One region of the Saccharothrix ecbatanensis genome, then DNA from elsewhere that is predicted to be linked to it. Evidence: riboswitches for the same ligand, from Rfam matches in the RefSeq annotation. Region 1 holds a riboswitch; the other holds the start of a gene.
What was found. A riboswitch is a leader RNA that binds a small molecule or an ion and turns the genes downstream of it on or off. The one in region 1 is predicted to bind S-adenosylmethionine.
Positions count from the first base shown of each region.

Region 2: linked by a shared signal. The riboswitch ahead of F4560_RS36220 (methionine ABC transporter ATP-binding protein) and the one ahead of thrC (threonine synthase) in region 1 are both predicted to bind S-adenosylmethionine.

Region 1 covers NZ_JACHMO010000001.1:8,950,116-8,955,017, reverse strand. The annotation lists gene F4560_RS39840 (glycoside hydrolase family 3 N-terminal domain-containing protein) at 1-991, shown strand, start outside; gene rpsT (30S ribosomal protein S20) at 1,219-1,479, shown strand; gene holA (DNA polymerase III subunit delta) at 1,681-2,661, opposite strand; SAM riboswitch class I at 2,757-2,884, shown strand; gene thrC (threonine synthase) at 2,896-4,158, shown strand; partial or broken gene F4560_RS39820 (DNA internalization-related competence protein ComEC/Rec2) at 4,747-4,902, opposite strand, start outside.
Region 2 covers NZ_JACHMO010000001.1:8,192,041-8,196,942, forward strand. The annotation lists gene F4560_RS36210 (resuscitation-promoting factor) at 1-1,181, shown strand, start outside; gene rsmA (16S rRNA (adenine(1518)-N(6)/adenine(1519)-N(6))-dimethyltransferase RsmA) at 1,207-2,070, shown strand; SAM riboswitch class I at 2,157-2,249, shown strand; gene F4560_RS36220 (methionine ABC transporter ATP-binding protein) at 2,452-3,462, shown strand; gene F4560_RS36225 (methionine ABC transporter permease) at 3,459-4,142, shown strand; gene F4560_RS36230 (MetQ/NlpA family ABC transporter substrate-binding protein) at 4,192-4,902, shown strand, end outside.

The DNA.
Region 1 (4,902 bases):
GCGCAACGAGGGCGGCGTGCTGCCCCTGTCGTCCAGCGTGGGCAAGCTCGTGGTGACCGGTGACACGGCGGATTCAGCGGCCAGGCAGCTCGGCGGCTGGACCGTCGGCTGGCAGGGCGTGCCCGAGTGGTCGCCGATGCCGCCGACCGTGACGGTGTTGCAGGGCATCAAGGCCGCCGCGCCGTCCGCCAACGTGGTCAGCGCGCCCACGCAGGCCGAGGCGGTCGCACAGGCCGGGGACGCCGACGCGGTGGTCGTGGTGCTGGGCGAGGACCCCGGCGCCGAGGGTGAGGCGGACACCGAGGAGCCCGCCCTCACCGCCGCGCAGCAGGGTCTGGTGGACGCGGTGCGGGCGACCGGCAAGCCGGTCGTGGTCGTGCTGCTGACCGGCCGTCCGCAGGTGCTCGGCACGGTCGCGGACGCTCCCGCGCTGGTCGCGGGCTGGCTGCCGGGGACCGAGGGTGGCGCTGCCATCGCCGACGTGCTGTTCGGCGCGGTGAACCCGAGCGGGAAGCTGCCGGTGTCGTGGCCGAAGTCGGTCGGCGACCAGCCGTTCTCGTACGACCAGGTGCGGGGCGCGAACGCGGCTCCGGGCTCGGGGTACGACCCGGCATTCGCGTTCGGACACGGCCTCTCGTACACGACGTTCACCACGTCGACGCCGACCTTGAAGTCTGCGGAGGTGGGCCGGGACGACAAGGTGAAGGTGTCGGTGAAGGTGGCCAACACCGGTTCGCGGGACGGGACGCTCGTCGTGCCGGTGTACGTGCACCAGCCGGTGAGCAAGGTCCTGACGCCGCAGCAGCGCCTGGTCGCGTTCACCCGGGTCGAGCTGAAGGCCGGTGAGGAGCGGACGGTCGACGTGACGTTCGACGTGAAGCGCCTCGCGGTAACCGCCGGTGACATGGACGGCGGTGGGAAGCCCGAGGTGGCCAAGGGCGCGTACGAGGTCGTGGTCGGCGACGGAAAGGCCCGGTTCACGGTGCGGTGAGGCCCGGCCCACGGTGCGGTGAGGCTCGGCTCGGCTCCGGTCTCTGTTCACAGTGTCGGTTCACGGTGCGGTGAGAGGGCTCGGTTCACCGTGCGGTGAGCTGCCCTGATATCCTTCTCGGCCGTACCCGCGCGGCATTCCGCTGTGGAGGAAAACCGCCCCTTCGTGGGGCGGAGCCGGTGACAAGCGCGGTACGACTCCGAGACCGAGGAAAAGGTGGCTTTCGCGTGGCGAACATCAAGTCCCAGCTGAAGCGGATCAAGACCAACGAGAAGGCGCGCCTGCGCAACAAGGCCGTCAAGTCGTCGCTCAAGACCGCGATCCGCAAGTTCCGTGAGGCCGCCGAGGCCGGTGACAAGGAGAAGGCCACCGCGCTGGTGCAGGAGGCTTCCCGCAAGCTCGACAAGGCCGTCTCCAAGGGCGTCATCCACGCCAACCAGGCCGCCAACAAGAAGTCGGCGCTCGCCCGTCGCGCCAACCAGATCTGATCTGGTTCTTCTTCACCCAGAAGCGCCGCTCCCCCGCACGTGGTGGGCGGCGCTTCTGCGTTGTCTGTGTTGTTGCCGACGTTGTTGCGGCACCTCGCGTGCACCGTGGCCAGCGCCTAGCGTGCGCCGTAGCCCGCGCCCAGCGCGCGCCGTTGCTAGCGCTTCCCCTGCGCGGTTACCAGCACCCAGCGTGCGTCCTTGCTAGCGCTTGCCGTGCGCGGCGACGATCTTCAACACCGCGCGCTCCAGGGCATAGCCGGAATCGGCCGCGACACCCTTCACATCGGCGTTCAGATCGGCGACGACCGTCATCGCCGCCGCGAGCCCCGGGTCGTCCCAGCCACGCGACTGGCCCTGGGCCTTCTTCACCTTCCACGGCGGCATGCCGAGCTCGCCCGCCAGCTTGAACGGGTCACCCCGGCCCACCGCGGACACCCGCGCGACCGTGCGCACCGCGTCGGCCAGCGCGTCGGCGACCAGCACGTGCGGCACGCCGAGCTGCATCGCCCACCGCAGTGCCTCCAGCGCACCGGCCCGGTCACCCATCACGGCCTTCTCCGCGACCGCGAACCCCGTCACCTCGGCCCGGCCGCGGTGGTAGCGGCGGACCGCCTCGGCGTCGACCTTGCCGCCGGTGTCGGCGACGAGCTGCGACGACGCCGCCGCCAGCTCGCGCAGGTCCGACCCGACCGCCTCGATCAGCACCGCCACGGCCTCCGGATCGGCCTTGCCACCCGCCGACCGGATCTCGTGGCGCACGAACGCCTCGCGGTCCGCGGCCTTGGTGATCTTGGGGCACTCGGTCACCCTGGCACCGGCCTTGCGCAGCGCCGCGGGCAGGTCCTTGGCCACCTTGCTGCGCCCGCCGCCGGTGTGGATGACGACCACCGTCACGCCGTCCGCCGGCGCCTTGGCGTAGGCGACCACCGCGTCGGCGATCTCCTTGCCGATTTCCTGCGCCGCCTCCAGCGCGATCACCCGGCCTTCGGCGAACAGTGACGGGCTCACCAGTTCGGCCAGCTCAGGCACGGTGAGATCGGTCACGCGGACGCGGGTCAGGTCGGCCTGCGAGTCGGCTTCGCGTGCGGCGTCCAACGCGCCGCGCACAGCGCGCTCGACCAGCAACTCCTCCTCGCCGACGATCAGGTGCACAGCGTCGGGCGTGTCAGCGGGCGAACTCACGGCGCGATCCTCCCACGCGCCACGGGCGTCCGGATGGTGGACGTGTCTGGCTGAGGGTCGGGATCGTGCCGTAGTTTGAAGCCACAACTGAATACCGCTCATCCAGAGGGGCAGAGGGATCGGCCCGAAGAAGCCCCGGCAACCCGTTGTTCAGCGTGCGCTTCACAGCGCGCGCCGGCAATCACGGTGCCAATTCCGACCCGCGACGCGGGAAAGATGAGGAGATACCTCGCGATGACTGCTGTGAGTGTGCCTTCGGCCACCACCTCCTTCGACCTCGGTCCGGCTCGGGCACTGTCGTGCCGTGAATGCGGGCACGAGACGCCGCTCGCCCCCGAGTACGCCTGTATGGAGTGTTTCGGGCCGCTGGAAGTGGCCTACGACTTCGGCCGGGTCCGTCGTGAGGACATCGAAGCCGGCCCCCGCTCGATCTGGCGGTACCGCGGCCTGCTGCCCGTGCCGTCCGACGTGCGGTCACACCCCAACACCGACCCCGGCGGCACCCGCCTGGTCGAGGCCGACCGCCTCGCCAAGGCCCTCGGTGTGCGCAAGGTGTGGGTGAAGGACGACACCGGCAACCCGACCCACTCGTTCAAGGACCGCGTCGTCGGCGTAGCCCTCGCCGCCGCCCGCGAACTCGGCTTCAAGGTGCTGGCCTGCCCGTCCACCGGCAACCTGGCCAACGCCGTCGCCGCCGCGGCGGCCCGTGCCGGCTGGCAGTCGGTGGTCCTGGTGCCCTCCTCTCTGGAGCGGGCGAAGATCCTGATGACGGCCGTCTACGGCGGCGACCTGATCACCGTCGACGGCAACTACGACGACGTGAACCGGCTGGCCCAGGAACTGGCCGCCGAGCACGAGGACTGGGCGTTCGTCAACGTCAACGTCCGGCCCTACTACGCCGAGGGCTCCAAGACGCTGGGCTACGAGGTCGCCGAACAGCTCGGCTGGCGGCTGCCCGACCAGATCGTGGTGCCCATCGCGTCCGGCTCCCAGCTGACCAAGGTCGACAAGGCGTTCCGCGAGTTCGGCAGCCTCGGCCTGGTCGAGGAGACCCCGTACCGGGTGTTCGGCGCCCAGGCGACCGGCTGCTCCCCCGTCTCGGCCGCTTTCAAGTCCGGCCTCGACGTGGTCACCCCGGTCCGCCCGGACACCATCGCCCGGTCGCTGGCGATCGGCGCGCCGGCCGACGGCCCCTACGTGCTGGACGCCGTCCGCCGCACCAACGGCGCGATCGAGGACGTCACCGACGAAGAGGTCGTCGAGGGCATCCGCCTGCTGGCCAAGACCGAGGGCATCTTCGCGGAGACCGCCGGCGGCGTCACCGTGGCGACCGCGAAGAAGCTCATCGAGACCGGCCAACTCGACCCGGACGGCGAGACCGTCCTGCTGATCACCGGTGACGGCCTCAAGACGCTGGACGCCCTCGGCGACCGGGTCGGCCCGAGGGCCAACGTCCCGCCGTCGGCGGAGGCCGTGCTGAAGGCACTCCAGGACTGAGCCCGGCAGCAACGCGGCCGGCACTGCGCTCGGCAGACCGGGGCCTGGTCATCGACCCGGCCCCGGTAAGTCCGGCGGTGCCGCGGTCACAGGGCGATCCGCGGTCACAGCGCGATCCTGGAGGAGCGCAGCCAGCCGGTTCGAGGGAACGCGGCCAGCTCCGGCAGGACGTGCGGTCCGACTTGTTCGGTGACGACCCGCCAAGCGGTCAGCATCTGGGGCCACGGGCGTTTCGCCTTCTCCTGGTTGTAGCGCTCGGCGTGCCATTCCTCCGGCGGTATGGCGAGGTCGGCGTCGAACAGGGCGTCGGAGATCAGCCGGTAGGCGGTGTCGGCGGCGGGCACCTGTGCCATCCGGATGACGCCGGTGACGGTGGCCCGGGCCACGATGCCCCGGTCGCCACCACGCAGGTCCTCGCACACGTAATACGTGAAGGCCGGCCGCAGTTCGTCTCGTGGCCACGGTTCGGCGGTGTAGCCGGGCTGCCACAGCGCCCAGGCCACCGCCCGGTTGCCGCCCTGCCGCACCCAGCCCGAGTGCAGTCGGATCCAGACGTCGTTGTTCCTCATCGTTCTCCCCTTGTCCGTGATCGGATGGGTCGCCACCCCTGCGGGCGACCCGTGGCCCGTGCGGGCCGGCCAGGACGGCGGTGTCGCCGTCGCGATCTGTGCGCAACACCAGCGCGCCGTGCCTCGTCAACGCGTCGACCAGCACCCCGCTGGGGTGGCCGTAGCGGTTGCCCGC
Region 2 (4,902 bases), 760 kb from region 1:
CCGACGAGGTCTCCCAGGACCGGGTCGCGAGCGGCTTGGCGGCAGAGCTGCCGAGCGCCCCGCCCGCCGCGCTGGTCGAGGCCGCGGGGAAGTGGAAGCGCCGCTTCCTGAAGGCCGCGGTCCTCACCGTGCTGGTGACCGTCTCCGGCGGTGGCGCCACCGCGATCGCGATGGACAAGTCCGTCACGGTCGACGTCGACGGCGAAGCCAAGACCGTCCGGACCTACGAGTCCACCGTGGGTGAGATCCTCGCCGACGAGGGCATCACGATCGGCGATCACGACGTGCTCAGCCCGTCACCCCAGACGAAGGTCAGCGACGGCGGGAAGATCTCGCTGGACCGCGGCCGGCTGGTGAAGATGACGGTCGACGGCGAGCAGCGCGAGGGCTGGGTCCGCTCGGTCACCGTGGACGAGGCGCTGGACCAGCTCCAGGTGCCCGACGAAGGCGCGTGGGTCTCCCACGACCGCGGCATGGACGTGCCGCTCCAGGGCATCGCGCTGGAGGTCAAGAGCCTCAAGACCGTCACGGTCTACGACGGCGGCAACGCGCCCCGGCAGCTGCAGACCACGGCGGTGACCGTGGACGAGCTGATGAAGGCCGAGAACCTGTCGCTCGGGCCGGACGACAAGCTCGAAACGGCGCTGGACCTCAAGGTCACGAACGGCGCCGAGGTGCACATCACCCGCACCGGCGTGTCGGTGATCAACGCGACGGAGGCCATCCAGCCGCCCGTCGAGGAGATCAAAGACGACACGATGATGAAGGGCCAGAAAGAGGTCCTGGAGCCGGGTGTGCCCGGTGAGCAGATCGTCACCTACCGCGTCACGGTGAAGAACGGCGCCGAGATCGGCCGCGAGAAGCTGGGCGCGAAGGTCACCAAGGAGCCGGTCGCCAAGAAGGTCAAGGTCGGCACCAAGCTGCCGCCCGACGGCGAGGTGTGGGACCGGCTGGCCAACTGCGAGGCCACCGGCAACTGGGCCATCAACACCGGCAACGGCTACTACGGCGGCCTCCAGTTCAACAAGGGCACGTGGGACGCCTACGGCGGCAGCCAGTACGCCGCGTACCCGCACCAGGCCTCGCGTGAGCAGCAGATCGCGATCGCGACCAAGCTCCGCGACGCCCGCGGCGGCTACTCCGCCTGGCCCCACTGCCAGCAAAAGCTCGGCTTGCCGTAAGAATGCGTTTGTGACTGAGGATTCGATGTCGGCCGGGTCGGGGAGTTCGCTCCTCGGCCCGGCCGATGTCCGTCGGCTGGCGGCCGAGCTGGACATCCGCCCCACCAAGAAGCTCGGCCAGAACTTCGTGCACGACCCCAACACGGTGCGGCGCATCGTGTCCGCGGCCGGGCTGCGCGCCGACGACGTGGTGCTGGAGGTCGGCCCCGGCCTGGGTTCGCTGACGTTGGCGTTGCTGCCGTCGTGCCGCGCGCTGGTGGCCGTGGAGATCGACGGGGTGCTGGCGGACCGCCTGCCGGTGACGGTGGCGGAGCGCGCGCCTGGGCTCGCCGACCGGTTGAGCGTGGTGCACGCCGATGCGATGCGCGTCACACCGTCCGACATGCCCGTGGAGCCGACCGCCCTCGTCGCGAACCTGCCCTACAACATCGCGGTGCCCGTGGTGCTGCACCTGCTGGCCGAGCTGCCGTCGTTGCGCACCGGGCTGGTGATGGTGCAGTCCGAGGTCGCCGACCGGATGGCCGCCGGACCGGGCAGCAAGGTCTACGGCGTGCCCAGCGTCAAACTCGCCTGGTACGCGGACGCGCGGCGGGCCGGTCCGGTGCCGCGCTCGGTGTTCTGGCCGGTTCCCAACGTGGACTCCGCGCTGGTCGCGTTCGAACGTCACCCACCGCTGTCCACTGTGGATCAGAAACAGCTGTTCTCGTTGGTGGACGCGGCTTTCGCGCAGCGGCGCAAGATGCTCCGGGGCGCGTTGTCCGGTTGGGCCGGTTCGGCGGCCGAGGCGCAGCGCTTGCTCGTCGAGGCGGGCGTCGATCCGGCGGTGCGCGGCGAACAACTGGACGTCAGGGACTTCATCCGGATAGCCGAGGCCGCTGCCGCTCGATAGACGATGATCTTTCGGCCGAAAGTGTGATTTGCCGGACGATCCCGTTTCAGGCTTGCGTCGATCGGGTCTCGTCAGGTCTACTCGTGTTGCCATCCCGAGCGGCTGAGAGACCTGGCTCTACGACGCCGCAGCAACCACCCCTCCACGGGGGCAGGTGCTTCCGCCAGGATCGATGGAGGATCACGTGCCCAGGATGCGAATGCTCACCCGCCGGCGGGTAGTCGACCACGGCCGCCGCACGTCTTCGGCCTGTCGCAGCTCCTCCTAGCCCTAGGCGCTTTCGAATCTCCCTGCGTCCTTCCGCGGGACACCCTTCTGAGCTGAGCCGCCGGTCCGGCACGCCCTGAGCGTGCCCGGCCGCATGCAGTCGTGGAGCGAAACGTGATCACTGTCGAGAACCTCACCAAGACCTTCCCCGGGAGTACCGGGCAGGTTCGCGCGCTGGACGGCGTGAACCTGGACGTCGCCGCGGGCACCGTCCTCGGCGTCGTCGGCCCCAGCGGTTCGGGCAAGTCCACGCTCGCCCGGTGCGTCGGGCTGCTGGAGCGCCCGGACAGCGGCTCGATCCGCGTCGACGGCACCGACCTCGTCTCGCTCGACGGCATCGCGCTGCGTGCCGCCCGCCGGCAGATCGGCGTTGTGCCGCAAGGGGATTCCCTGCTCCGCCAGCGCACCGCCGCGGGCAACGTCGCGCTGCCGCTTGAGGCCGCGGGCGTCGCCGGGCCGCAGCGCCGCAACCGCGTCGCCGAACTCCTCGACCTGGTCGGCCTGACCGACAAGGCGGGCTCGTACCCCGACCAGCTGTCCGGTGGCCAGCGCCAGCGGATCGCGGTCGCCCGCGCGCTCGCCGCGTCGCCATCCGTGCTGTTGGCCGACGAGCCGACGTCCGCGCTCGACCCCGACACCACCGGCTCGGTGCTCGCCGTGCTGGACCGCGCGCGGGCCGAGCTGGGCGTCACGGTGCTCGTGGTCACGCACGACATGGGCGTGGTCCGGCGGATTTGCGACGACGTCGCGGTGCTGGAGAACGGCCGGGTCGTGGAGCACGGCAAGGTGCTCGACCTGGTGTCGGACGCCGCGAGCCGCACGGCCTCGTCGCTGCTGCCCGCCGTGGACCAGAACCCGGCGCTTGAGGGTTCGTTCGACCGGGTGGCGGACATCGTGCTGGTCGGCTTCGCGGCCGTCGGCGCGCTGCTGCCCGAGGCGACCAGCCGGTTCGGCGTCGACCTGAACCTGTTGGGCGGCGGCCTGACCAGGCTGGGGGAGACCCCGGTCGCGCGGTTCCGGGTCGGGCTGAAGGGCGAGCGCGCGGACTCGGCGCTGGAGTGGATCTCGGAGGCGGGCGGCTCGGTGCGGCGGACCCTGTCGGGTCCCCAGGGAGTAGCTGCGTGAGGTCTGCGACACCCTGGTCGGAGGTCTTCGACCAACTGCTCGTGGCTACCGGCGAGACGTTGTACATGGTGGTGGTCTCGACCGTCATCGCGGTTCTGCTCGGCACACCCGTCGGCATCTGGCTCCAGCTCACCGCTCCCGGTGGGCTGAGGCCGCGGCCGGTGCTCCACAAGGTCCTCGGGTTCGTGGTGGACCTCGGCCGTTCCATGCCGTTCCTGGTGCTGCTGGTCGTGCTCACGTCGTTGACGAGGCTGTTGCTCAGCAGCACGATCGGGCCCACGGCGGCGATCGTGCCGCTGTCGGTCGGCGCGATCCCGTTCGTCGGCAGGCTGGTGCAGAACGTGCTGTCCGAGGTGCACGTGTCGGTGGTGGAGGCCGCCGTCACGACCGGGTCGTCCACGCTGCGGATCGTGCGCAGCGTGCTGCTCCGCGAGTCGGCTCCCGCCCTGGTCAACGCCGTCGGCGTGACCGCGATCGCGTTGCTCGGCTACTCGGCGATGGCCGGTGTGGTCGGTGGCGGCGGTCTCGGCGACCTCGCCGTGCGGATGGGCTACCAGCGGTTCAACGACCGTTATCTGTGGAGCACGGTCGTCGTGCTGGCCGTCATCGCCACCGCGATCCAGCTCGTCACCAACCGTGTCGCGCGCGGCGTCGACCGCCGTCGCACCACTTCTGTCTGATTTCTTTCTGTCTGAATTTTCGTAGTAGGACTCTCCCAAAAGGAACGACATGCGTATTCGTGCTGCCCTCGTCGCCGTGCTGCTGACCGCAGTGGGCTGCGGAAGTGGCGACACCGGCGCCGCCTCGGACCCGAACGCGGCCCTGAGGATCGGCGTCAGCCCTGTTCCGCACGCGCAGGTGCTGCGGTACGTGGCGGACAACCTGGCCGCGTCGAAGGGCTTGAAGGTCGAGGTCGTGGAGTTCACCGACTACGTGCAGCCGAACACCGCGCTGGTGGACGGTTCGCTGGACGGGAACTACTTCCAGACCGTGCCGTACCTGGACACGTTCAAGGCCGAGAGCGGCGCGGCGCTGGAGTGGATCGGCCCCGTGCACATCGAGCCGCTCGGCGTGTACTCGAAGAAGCACAAGGCGTTGGCCGACCTGCCGTCCGGTGCGCGGGTGGCCGTGGCGAACGACGCGACGAACGAGGCGCGCGGGCTGAAGCTGCTCCAGGACAACGGCCTGATCAAGGTGAAGCCGGGCACGGAGAAGACGGCGACGATCCGGGACATCGCGGAGAACCCGCGTGGTCTGGAGTTCGTGGAGCTGGAGGCGGCGCAGCTGCCCCGGTCGCTGGACGACACCGATGCGGCTGTGGTCAATGGCAACTACGCCATCGACGCCGGCCTCAAGCCCGCGTCGGACGCGTTGGCGCTGGAGCGTGCCGAGGGCAACCCGAACGCGAACGGGCTGGTGACGCGGGTCGAGCTGAAGGAC